Regions from separate parts of the Nocardioides ochotonae genome, predicted to be linked through region 3. Evidence: predicted binding sites of a transcription regulator. Region 3 holds the regulator's gene; each other region holds the start of a gene.

Region 1 (3,235 bases), 1.8 Mb from region 3:
CCCATCGCCGCGCCGTGACCGCCGGCGCCCGCGCCGGGTCGCCTCGAGCGGGCGCACGCCGCCATGAGAAGCCATCAGTCAATGCCCCATATATGATCTACGCTGATCCTCGACCCGCGCCCGTCGAGGAGACCCGTGACCGACACCCGTTCCACCGCACCCGCCGCCGACCAGCCGGAGGGCGGCACCCCCGGGGCCTCCGCCTCCGAGGCCTCCGGTCTCTCGCCCAACCTCGGCCGGGCGCTCGTGCTGATCTCGGTGGCCCAGCTGATGCTGGTCCTCGACGGCACCATCACCAACATCGCGCTGCCGAGCATCTCGCGCGACCTCGGGATGACCGCCGCGGGGCTGACCTGGGTCGTGACGATCTACGCCCTCACGTTCGGCGGGCTGCTGCTGCTCGGCGGGCGGCTCGGTGACCTGCTCGGCCGGCGGCGCACGTTCACGATCGGCCTGGGCACCTTCGCGCTCGCCTCGCTGCTCGGCGGCTGCGCCACCGAGGGCTGGATGCTGCTCGGCGCCCGGGCGCTCCAGGGCGCCGGCGCGGCGCTCGCCTCCCCCGCGGCGCTGTCGCTGATCACCACCAACTTCCCCGCCGGCCCGGCTCGCAACAAGGCCATGGGCGTCTTCGCGGGCATGTCCGGCATCGGCGCCGCGGTCGGGCTGCTCCTGGGCGGGTTCCTCACCGGCATCGACAGCATCTTCGGCTTCGAGGTCACCGGCTGGCGGCTCACGCTGTGGATCAACGCCCCGATCGGCCTCGTCGCCGCCCTGCTCGCGCCGCGCTGGCTCAGCGAGTCCGAGCGCAACCGCAACCGCCTCGACGTGCCCGGCGCGCTCACCGCGACCCTGGGTCTGCTCGGCCTGGTCTACGGCCTCTCCCGCGCCGGCGAGGCCGACCACGGCTGGGGCGACCCGTGGACCATCGCCGCCCTCGCGGCCGGCATCGCGCTGCTGGTGACGTTCGTCGTCCTCGAGCGCAGGGTGACTCACCCGCTGCTGCCCCTGCGCATCGTGCTGGACCGCACCCGCGGCACCAGCTTCGTCGCGATGTTCTTCGCCTCCGGGGCGATGTTCGCGATGTTCTACTTCAACGGCCAGTTCGTGCAGCGCATCCTCGGCTACGAGCCGCTGCACACCGGCGTCGCGTTCCTGCCCTTCTCGGTCGGCGTGATGGTCGGCGCGGTCATCTCCTCCAAGCTGGTCGTGCGGTACGGCGTCCGCTACATCACCGGCACCGGCACCCTGATGGCCTCCGCCGCCCTCTACGGGTTCTCCCGCTACGACGTCGACGACTCGACCGCGGCCGTCCTGCGCAGCCTGGCGCCGGGCGCCGACCCGCTGGGCGCCGACGTGTCCTACTGGACCGCGATCTTCCCGTTCCTGCTCCTGATGGGCGTCGGCATGGGCATGACCTTCGTGCCGATGACCCTCACCGCCGTCCACGCCGTACGCCGCGAGGACGCCGGGGTCGGCTCGGGCGTGCTCAACACCGTGCAGCAGGTCGCCGGCGCGCTGGGCCTCGCGGTCCTCGGCACGGTGTCGCTGCACTTCGTCAACCGCACCACCGACCAGGTCGAGGGTCCGCTGCGCGACGGACTGAGCGCGGCCGGCGTCGACCCGGACGCCTCCGTGCCCGGCGGCAGCCTGAGCAACCTGGACGCGGCGCTCTACACCGCGACGTACACCGACGGCGCGACGCACGCGCTCCAGGTCGCCGCGCTGCTGATGCTCCTCGCCTCGCTGATCATCTGGACCTTCCTGCGGATCAGCCCCGAGGACCTCGGCGGGCGGACCGTGCCGGAGGACTCGGGGGTCCCGGAGGTGCCGAAGGTCAAGGGCGCGGACGCCTGAGGTCGGGCTCGGGATTGCGGCGCGCGAACTGGTCCCCGTGCGGCCCAAGCGGGTTACCCCATTCTGCAGACGCCTCTCGAACGTCCGTTCGACTAGACTGAGGCATGGCCTCCCCCGACATCCCCGACTGCGGCTCCCCCGCCGCCGTGCTGGCCTTCGCGCGGCAGCGACGGGCCGACGCCCACGCAGCCGAGGTCGACGTCGTACGCGCCGCTTTGGCGTGGGCCGACCTGCATCCCGCGGAGTCGGTCGAGCCCGGTCCCGTGTTCGGGTGGGAGCTCGTGGTTCCGCTCGCCGGCGAGGGCGCGCCCCGGAGGTGGCGGAGTTCGCCCCGATGGAGCTCTGCGCCGCACTCGACATCTCCACCGACTCCGCCCGGGGCCTGATGGCCGACGCCCTCGAGCTGGCCCACCGGTTGAAGCGGACCTGGCGGCTGGTGCAGGCCGGCAAGGTCCCGCTGTGGAAGGCCCGCCGCCTGGCCCAGCTCACCCACAAGCTCTCCCTCGACGGCGCCACCTACGTCGACCGTCAGCTGGCCGCGGTCGCCGGCAAGGTCGGGCTGGTCACCCTCGCCCGGCTCGTCGACGAGGCTCAGGCGATGTTCGACCCCAACGCCGCGGAGAAGGCACGGTTGGCTGCGGCCGAGTCGCGGCGGTTCAACGTGCACACGGAAGGTGCGAACCACGACGGCACCATCCATGTCGAGGGCGACCTCGACCTGGCCGACGCGCTCGACCTCGAGGCTGCGATCGCGCAGCGCGCCGAGGAGCTGCGTCAGCTCGGGTCCATCGAGTCCCTCGACGTGCGGCGCTCCATCGCCGCCGGCGACATCGCCCGCCGCTGCCTCGGCCTCGACCAGGCCATCGAGGACGGCAGTGCGTCCGGGACCACGTCTGTCGTGAAGCCCCGGCGGGTCGTCATCCATGTCCACCTCTCCGCGGCCGCGATCTCCCGCGACGAGGCCGGGGTCGCCCACGTGGACGAGACCAGGTCCGTCATCTCGACCGACCAGGTCCGCGACTGGTGCGGCAACCCCGACACCGAGGTCGTGATCAAGCCGATCATCGACCTCGACGATCACCACCACACCGACGCCTACGCCATCCCCGACCGGATGGCAGAACAACTCCACCTCACCCAGCCGAGCTGCGCCTTCCCCTGGTGCGACCGGCCCTCCCGACGCTGCGACACCGACCACGTCACCGCCCACGACAAGAGCGGATCCGACGGGAAGGCCGGCCCGACCTGCAGCTGCAACCTCGCCCCACTCTGTCGCCGACACCATCGGGCGAAAACACACACCGCGTGGACCTACGACAAGACCGACACCGCGACGTACCTCTGGCGATCACCCCACGGGCTCCACCTCGCGAAGCACCGC
Region 2 (3,235 bases), 1.9 Mb from region 3:
CGGGCAGCGTCCGACTGATACCCGAGATGACCACCACGCGCTCGACCGCGTCGCGATTCCACTTGGCCTGAAGGTAGCTCGCGGTCCGGTTGAACGAAGGTGACCCCTGCCGATCGCGGTCGATCAGCTCGTACTCGATCTTCCAACCACGCATGGACCCGTCGTAAGCACCGCTCTTCGCGAAGAACCGTCGGGGCAGGACGGAGTCGTAGATAAGACCGGCCGCGCCGAGAATGGTCGTCTTTCCCGCGCCGTTTGGGCCGATGAGCGCCGTTACCGGGAAGTCGAACCGCACCTCGACATCCGCAAACCCACGGAGCTTCACGAGGCGCATGCCGGAGAGGTACTTCGCATATCCCCGCTTGCGCACACGCTCCGACAGGGCCGTGATCGTGCTATCACGGATCTCTGACTTCAAGTCAACCTCCTACAGGGTCCCCCGGGTGCGGCGACCGTTCGCGGGAACCCTCTCACGCTGGACGGACGGTTGGGCGCGGATTCCCCGACGAGTCAGCCCTGCGTGGGGGATTGGGCGCTGGTGGGACTGGCGGATCTATGCGGCTAGCGCCGGCCACTCATCACCATCGAATCCGAGCTGATCATGACACCGGAAGCGACCCAGTCGGGCTAACCCCGCCTGTCACCTGTTCGTGAAGCAGATCCGGCTCTAGCGCCTCATGCTCGAACCGGCCCGCGCCCTTCACTTACGACATTCCGAGTGCGTCCTGTTACTGCTGAGCACCGCCCCCGCCGACCTACGTCCGCCGATGGAACCTGACTCCCCCATCGGCCAACCGATCGGCTGCGAACCGCGGGTCGTGTGCCCGGTGATGATGGTGGGAGCAGAGGAGCAGCCCGTCGGCGAGGTCGGTGCGGCCGCCGGCCGCCCAGGGATCGCCGGCGTGGTGGGCTTCGCACCACGGTGCCGGAATGTGGCAGCCCTCGGCGCGGCACTCGCCGTCGCGGAGGGCCATGGCGCGGCGCTGGGCGCGGGTGAAGAGGCGTTGGGAGCGGCCGAGGTCGAGGACCTCGCCCTTGCCGCCGAGCACCGCGGGGACGATCTGGGCGGTGCAGGCGAGGCGGCGGGCCTCCTCGGCGGTGATCCGGTCGTGGGAGTCGCCCGGGGCGGGGTTGCCCAGCGTCGCGGTGGCGAGCTCGGCGCGCAGCGAGGCCAACGACATGGTCACCATCAGCGTGGTGGCGTCGCCGCCGTGGATCGGCAGGCGGGTCGGGTCGAGGGTCTCCAGCAGCTGGCAGAACGCCTGAGCGGCGCGACGGCCGTACGGCTCGCGCGGCGCCTGCGTGGCCTCCGGGGACGGGGAGGCGGCGTCGTCGCGGCGGGGGTTGGTGAAGGCGTGCAGGTAGGTCGCGAGCCGGGCAGCGTGCTCGTCGGGGATCAACCCGCTGATCCGGGTCGTGCCGTCACCGAGGGCGCGGAACCGCAGGCGCATGCGCCGACGGGCGGACGCCTCGAGGTCGGCCAGGCGGCGGGCCTCGGCGGCCTCCGCGATCTCGGGCGCGATCACGTCGAGGATCCGGCGGCCCAGGCGGCTCAGCTCGGTGGGGTCGAAGCGGTCGGCGTACTCCACCAGCACGGCCTCGGCCTGGTCGACCATCTCCGCGGACACCTCGCTCGGCAGCTTGGCCAGAGCGGCGGCGATGACGTGCGCCTGGTCGAGGTTGGCCCGTCCGTCGCGCAGCGCACCCGCCAGCACCGGCCGGTCCTCGAGCGCCAGGGCGAGCCGGAGCTCGGCGGCGCAGTCGCCGCGGCGCCGGTGCGTGGCGACCGCGGCCCACGCCCCTGCGTCCCGCGCGCCCGACTCGTCGGCGACGTCGCCGGCGTCGGCGGTGACCCGCAGCCGCAGCTCCGCCACCCGGGCCTCCACCGCGGCGAGCTCCACCAGCGCGGCCGCCTTGTCAGGGGTGGTCATGAAGGCCGGGTTGACGTCGGCGACGGACTTCAGCGCAACCTCGATCTCGCGGGCGGCGAGGCGGATCGGGTGAGCCATGCGAGCCTCCGAGAGCTGCGGGATGACACTGTCAAGTCTAGTCGAACGTGCGTTCGAGGTCGAGGGGTTTACCCCATCTGTGCACTGCCGACGTGGTTGCCGCTCTGGGGCCCGAAGTGCGCCCGTTCCACCGTGGCTGCCCCAGACTGGGCGCATGTCGAAGGTCAGAGCGGCAACGACAGCGGACCCGGCCCGATGGCTGCGTCGCTCCGACGTCGGTTGGTGGGACCTCGTTCGCTACGGCCCACCCGGCTTCGACGTCTACGTGCGGATCGCCTTCGCTGACGACGCCGACCAGGACGGCGAAGAGCCTGCCGTGCGCACAGCACTCGCGACCTTGGCGGGTCACACGACGACGCCCCAGAGCGGCTACGCCGCGATCTGGGAGGGCTGGACGAGTCGGGGGCGGATCCCCGAGGCCCCGCGCGTGGCGATCCCGCATCGACGGATGCTGCTCTTCACCGGTCCCGTCAGCGAGCTCAGGGACGCGCCGGCGCTGGCGTGGTACGGCTCCGCTCAGGACCAGCTTGCAGCACCTCACCTCGTCTGGCCCGAGGACCAGGCGTGGTGCCTGGCCTGCGAGGTCGACGAGGAGATCGAGTTCACCGTGGGCTGCTCGGTCGAGGCCGCCCGCGCCCTGGCACGGGCGCTACCCGGGGCGGTCCGAAAGGTGCGCTACGGCGAGGACGTGCCGCTGTACCGCGACTAGGCCAGGCCTAACCCGCAGTGACGCCAAGCAGCGCCTCGCCGTACTTCTCGAGCTTGGCGGCACCCAGCCCGGAGATCCCGGCGAGCTGCTCACGGACCGTGGGACGCACGGCCGCGATCTGGCGCAGCGTGGCGTCGTGGAACACGACGTACGCCGGGAGGCCGGCCTCCTTGGCGGTCGCGGCGCGCCAGGCGCGGAGCTGCTCGAAGAGCTGCTCCCCCGCCGCGTCGAGTGGTACGTCGTCGGGCTTGGCCTTCCGCGAGGACGACCGCGAGCGGTGGGTCGAGGACGGCGCGACCTCGTGGCGCAGGCGCACCTCGCGCTCGCCACGCAGCACGGCGGAGGAGTCCTCGGTGAGCTCGAGCGTCCCGTAGCCGTCGTCGCCCACGGTCAGCAGCCGCTGCGCGAGGAGCTGTCGTACGACGCCGCGCCACTGCCTCTCGTCGAGCTCGGTGCCGATGCCGTAGACGCTCAGCGAGGTGTGGTCGAGGTTGACGATCCGCTCGTTGGTCTTGCC
Region 3 (3,235 bases):
GCGAGCTCGGCATCACCTCCGACCCGAACACGCCCGACTCCGCCCTCCCGGCGCCGCACCCCGCTCAACCGGAGCACACCGCCGCCCCACGGGCCACCGCCCCGGGCGGACGGCGCGCGGCGCGCTGAGCACCCAGCCCTGACCACCGGGCACCGGGGATCGGACGCCTCCGCACATGAAACAGGGGGCGGGACCTCATGGTCCCGCCCCCCGCTCTTCCCCTGCTCGCCGGTCGGGGTCGAGGCGACCGGCGATGTCTGGATGTGGCGTCAGCTGGTGGGCACCGCCAGGCGCTGACCGGCGATGAGCATCGGGGACTCGAGGGCGTTGAGCCGCTCGATGTGACGCATCGCCTCACGCACGTCGCCGTCGTCACTGATCTCCGAGGCGATCTCCCACAGGGTCTGGCCAGTGCCGACCGTGATGACCTCCGTGGGCTCCGCCTGACCCTTCTCCGCCGTGGCCATCGAGCCGCCGGCGAGGGCGAACCCCACGGCGAGCAGCACCGCGACGCAGAACCCGAAGATCACCGCGCGACCTCGGCGGGTGAGTCGCACCGACTGACCGCTCGTCGGGCGAGCGGGGGCGATCGCGATTGCGGGGTGCAGCGTGCTCATGATGGCTCCTGGGGAAGTGCCGGGAAGTGCAGGAAAGTGCGTCGGCCGCGGATCGCGGCGTCAGAGGATGTCTAACGCCCGCCACCGACAGTCCCGCCGGAACAGGACCAGATCAGCGGTTCGACCAGACGTTCGATCGAACATGTGTACGACGTTAGATCAGGTGTTCGAGGAACGCAAGCACCTGAGCGAACAAATGTTCGAGGCACCTCGAGGGTCGAGGTCCGCGACCGGCCCGCGACACGCCCTTCGAACAGATGTTTGAACTCTGGGGGTGGGAGTCGCTACGGTGGCCTCACGCCACCGACCCGGGGACGACTACCGGGCGAGCGGGCACCGACAACCCGGACCACGACCCGAGGGAAGGCACAGATGGCCAAGAAGAAGAGCGACGGGGTCGCTGAGCTCCCCGACGGTCCCGCCGACGCGACCGGGCTCACCCCGCGCCAGGTGCGGGTCCTGACCCACATCACCGACTGCATCGAGAAGCGCGGCTACCCGCCGAGCATGCGCGAGATCGGGCAGGCGGTCGGCCTGACCAGCTCCTCGAGCGTCGCGCACCAGCTGAAGGTCCTCGAGCAGAAGGGCTTCATCAAGCGCGACCCGCACCGCCCGCGCGCCCTCGAGGTGTTCCTGCCCGAGGTGATGGCCGCACGCAAGGCGATGTCCTCGGGCGAGGGATCCTCGATCGACGAGACCGGCATCGGCGACAGCGTGCCGGCCCCGTCGTACGTGCCCGTCGTGGGTCGGATCGCCGCGGGTGGGCCGATCCTGGCCGAGGAGCGGGTCGAGGACGTCTTCCCGCTGCCGCGCCAGCTGGTCGGCGACGGGCAGCTGTTCCTCCTCGAGGTCTCCGGCGACTCGATGATCGACGCCGCCGTCTGCAACGGCGACTACGTGGTGATCCGCCAGCAGCAGACCGCCAACAACGGCGACATGGTGGCCGCGCTCATCGACGGCGAGGCCACGGTGAAGACCTTCCAGCGCAAGGACGGCAAGGTCTGGCTGCTCCCCCACAACGACGCCTACGAGCCCATCGACGGCACCCACGCATCGATCCTGGGCAAGGTCACCGCGGTCCTGCGCCGGGTCTGATCCCGGCACGGATCGACGCAGCGCGGCTCTGACCGGGGCTGGCGCGGGGTGACACGCTCACCCCGCGCCAGCCCCGTCGCCGTTGCGAGGTCCTCGCTCGTCGCGCACGCGGCGCGATGCCGGCCGGCGGAGCGGCTCAGGCGGAGGGCTTGCCCGCGAGCCGGGCCAGCGCCTGGCGCACGATCCCCGGGTCGGTGGTCGTCCACATCGAGGGCAGGCTGGCCTTGAGGAAGCCGCCGTAGCGCGCGGTCGCCAGCCTCGGGTCGAGGACCGCGACCACGCCGCGGTCGGAGGTCGTGCGGATCAACCGACCGGCGCCCTGGGCCATCAGCAGCGCGGCATGGGTGGCGGCGACCTGCATGAACCCGTTGCCGCCGGCCTTGTCGGCCGCCTTCTGCCGCGCCGACATCAGCGGGTCGTCGGGGCGCGGGAACGGGATCCGGTCGATCAGCACCAGCTGGCAGGTCTCGCCGGGTACGTCGAGGCCCTGCCAGAGCGTCAGCGTGCCGAACAGGCAGGTGTGCGGGTCGGCGACGAACTGCTTGGCCAGCTCGGGCAGCTGGGCGTCGCCCTGCGCGAGCGTCGTCAGGTGCGGAAGCCGCTTGCGGACCTCCTCGGCCGCCGCCTCGGCCGCGCGGCGCGAGGAGAACAGGCCCAGCGCGCGCCCGTCGGCGGCGTCGATCAGCTCCACGATCTCGTCGAGCTGGGCCTTGACCAGCCCGTCGCGTCCCGGCGGCGGGAGGTGACGCGCGACGTAGAGGATGCCCTGCTGGCCGTAGTCGAACGGCGACCCGACGTCGAGGCCCCGCCAGGGCTGGCCCTCCCCCGGTGCGGCCGCGGTCGGCGAGCCGTCGATGATCCGCTCGGACGGCTTGAGCCCGACGCTGGTCGCGACCGAGCTGAAGTCGCCTCCGAGCATCAGGGTGGCCGAGGTGAACACGACGGTCTTCTCGTTGAGCAGCTTGTCGCGCATCTGGCCCCAGACCTGCAGCGGCGCCACACACAGCCGCGGGGGCATCCGCTCGGAGCCCTCGGTCATCCACAGGACGTCGGAGTCGAGCTCCGCGGCCATCCGCTCCGCGGTCGTGAAGACCTCCTGGAGCGTGCCGCGGGCCTGGGTGCGGCCGGCGTCGGCCTCCCCGTCGCGGTCCTTGTCCTTGGGGAACGCCGAGATCGCGGCGCGGGCGCTGTCACGGACCAGCACGAGCGCGTCCCCGAGGTCGACCGGGAGCTGCTCGAGGCGCCCCGGGCGGGCCTCGCCCATCGCGGCGCGCAGTGCGTCGGCGGCGTCGGAGAGGTCGTCGGCCTCGCTGCCGTCGACGTAGCGCTGGGCGCGCCGGGCGGCCCGCTCCACCTCGGCGGCCCACAGCTCGTCGGTGGCGGCCTGGGTGACCCGCTGGGTCAGCTCGTGGGCCTCGTCGATCACCACGACGTTGTAGTCGGGGATCATCGGGACGCCCTCGACCGCGTCGATCGCCAGCAGCGAGTGGTTGGTGATGATCAGGTGGGACTTCTGGGCCTTC

Evidence for each region. Region 3 encodes LexA, which represses DNA repair genes until DNA is damaged. Its sites were predicted from a motif close to TCGAACANNTGTTCGA; they were not measured.
Region 1: a site for LexA is predicted at 1,931-1,946, ahead of HBO46_RS05700 (HNH endonuclease signature motif containing protein). Genes of this name have one in related genera too.
Region 2: a site for LexA is predicted at 2,051-2,066, ahead of HBO46_RS06420 (HNH endonuclease signature motif containing protein). Genes of this name have one in related genera too.

The regions. Positions count from the first base shown of each region.
Region 1 covers NZ_CP061769.1:1,163,342-1,166,576, reverse strand. The annotation lists gene HBO46_RS05710 (MFS transporter) at 1-18, shown strand, start outside; gene HBO46_RS05705 (MFS transporter) at 136-1,854, shown strand; gene HBO46_RS05700 (HNH endonuclease signature motif containing protein) at 2,171-3,235, shown strand, end outside.
Region 2 covers NZ_CP061769.1:1,315,252-1,318,486, reverse strand. The annotation lists gene HBO46_RS06425 (ATP-dependent nuclease) at 1-418, opposite strand, end outside; gene HBO46_RS06420 (HNH endonuclease signature motif containing protein) at 756-2,009, opposite strand; gene HBO46_RS06415 (hypothetical protein) at 2,164-2,718, shown strand; gene recQ (DNA helicase RecQ) at 2,726-3,235, opposite strand, start outside.
Region 3 covers NZ_CP061769.1:3,637,154-3,640,388, forward strand. The annotation lists gene HBO46_RS17465 (hypothetical protein) at 1-128, shown strand, start outside; gene HBO46_RS17470 (LysM peptidoglycan-binding domain-containing protein) at 270-617, opposite strand; gene lexA (transcriptional repressor LexA) at 990-1,712, shown strand; gene HBO46_RS17480 (ATP-dependent DNA helicase) at 1,849-3,235, opposite strand, start outside.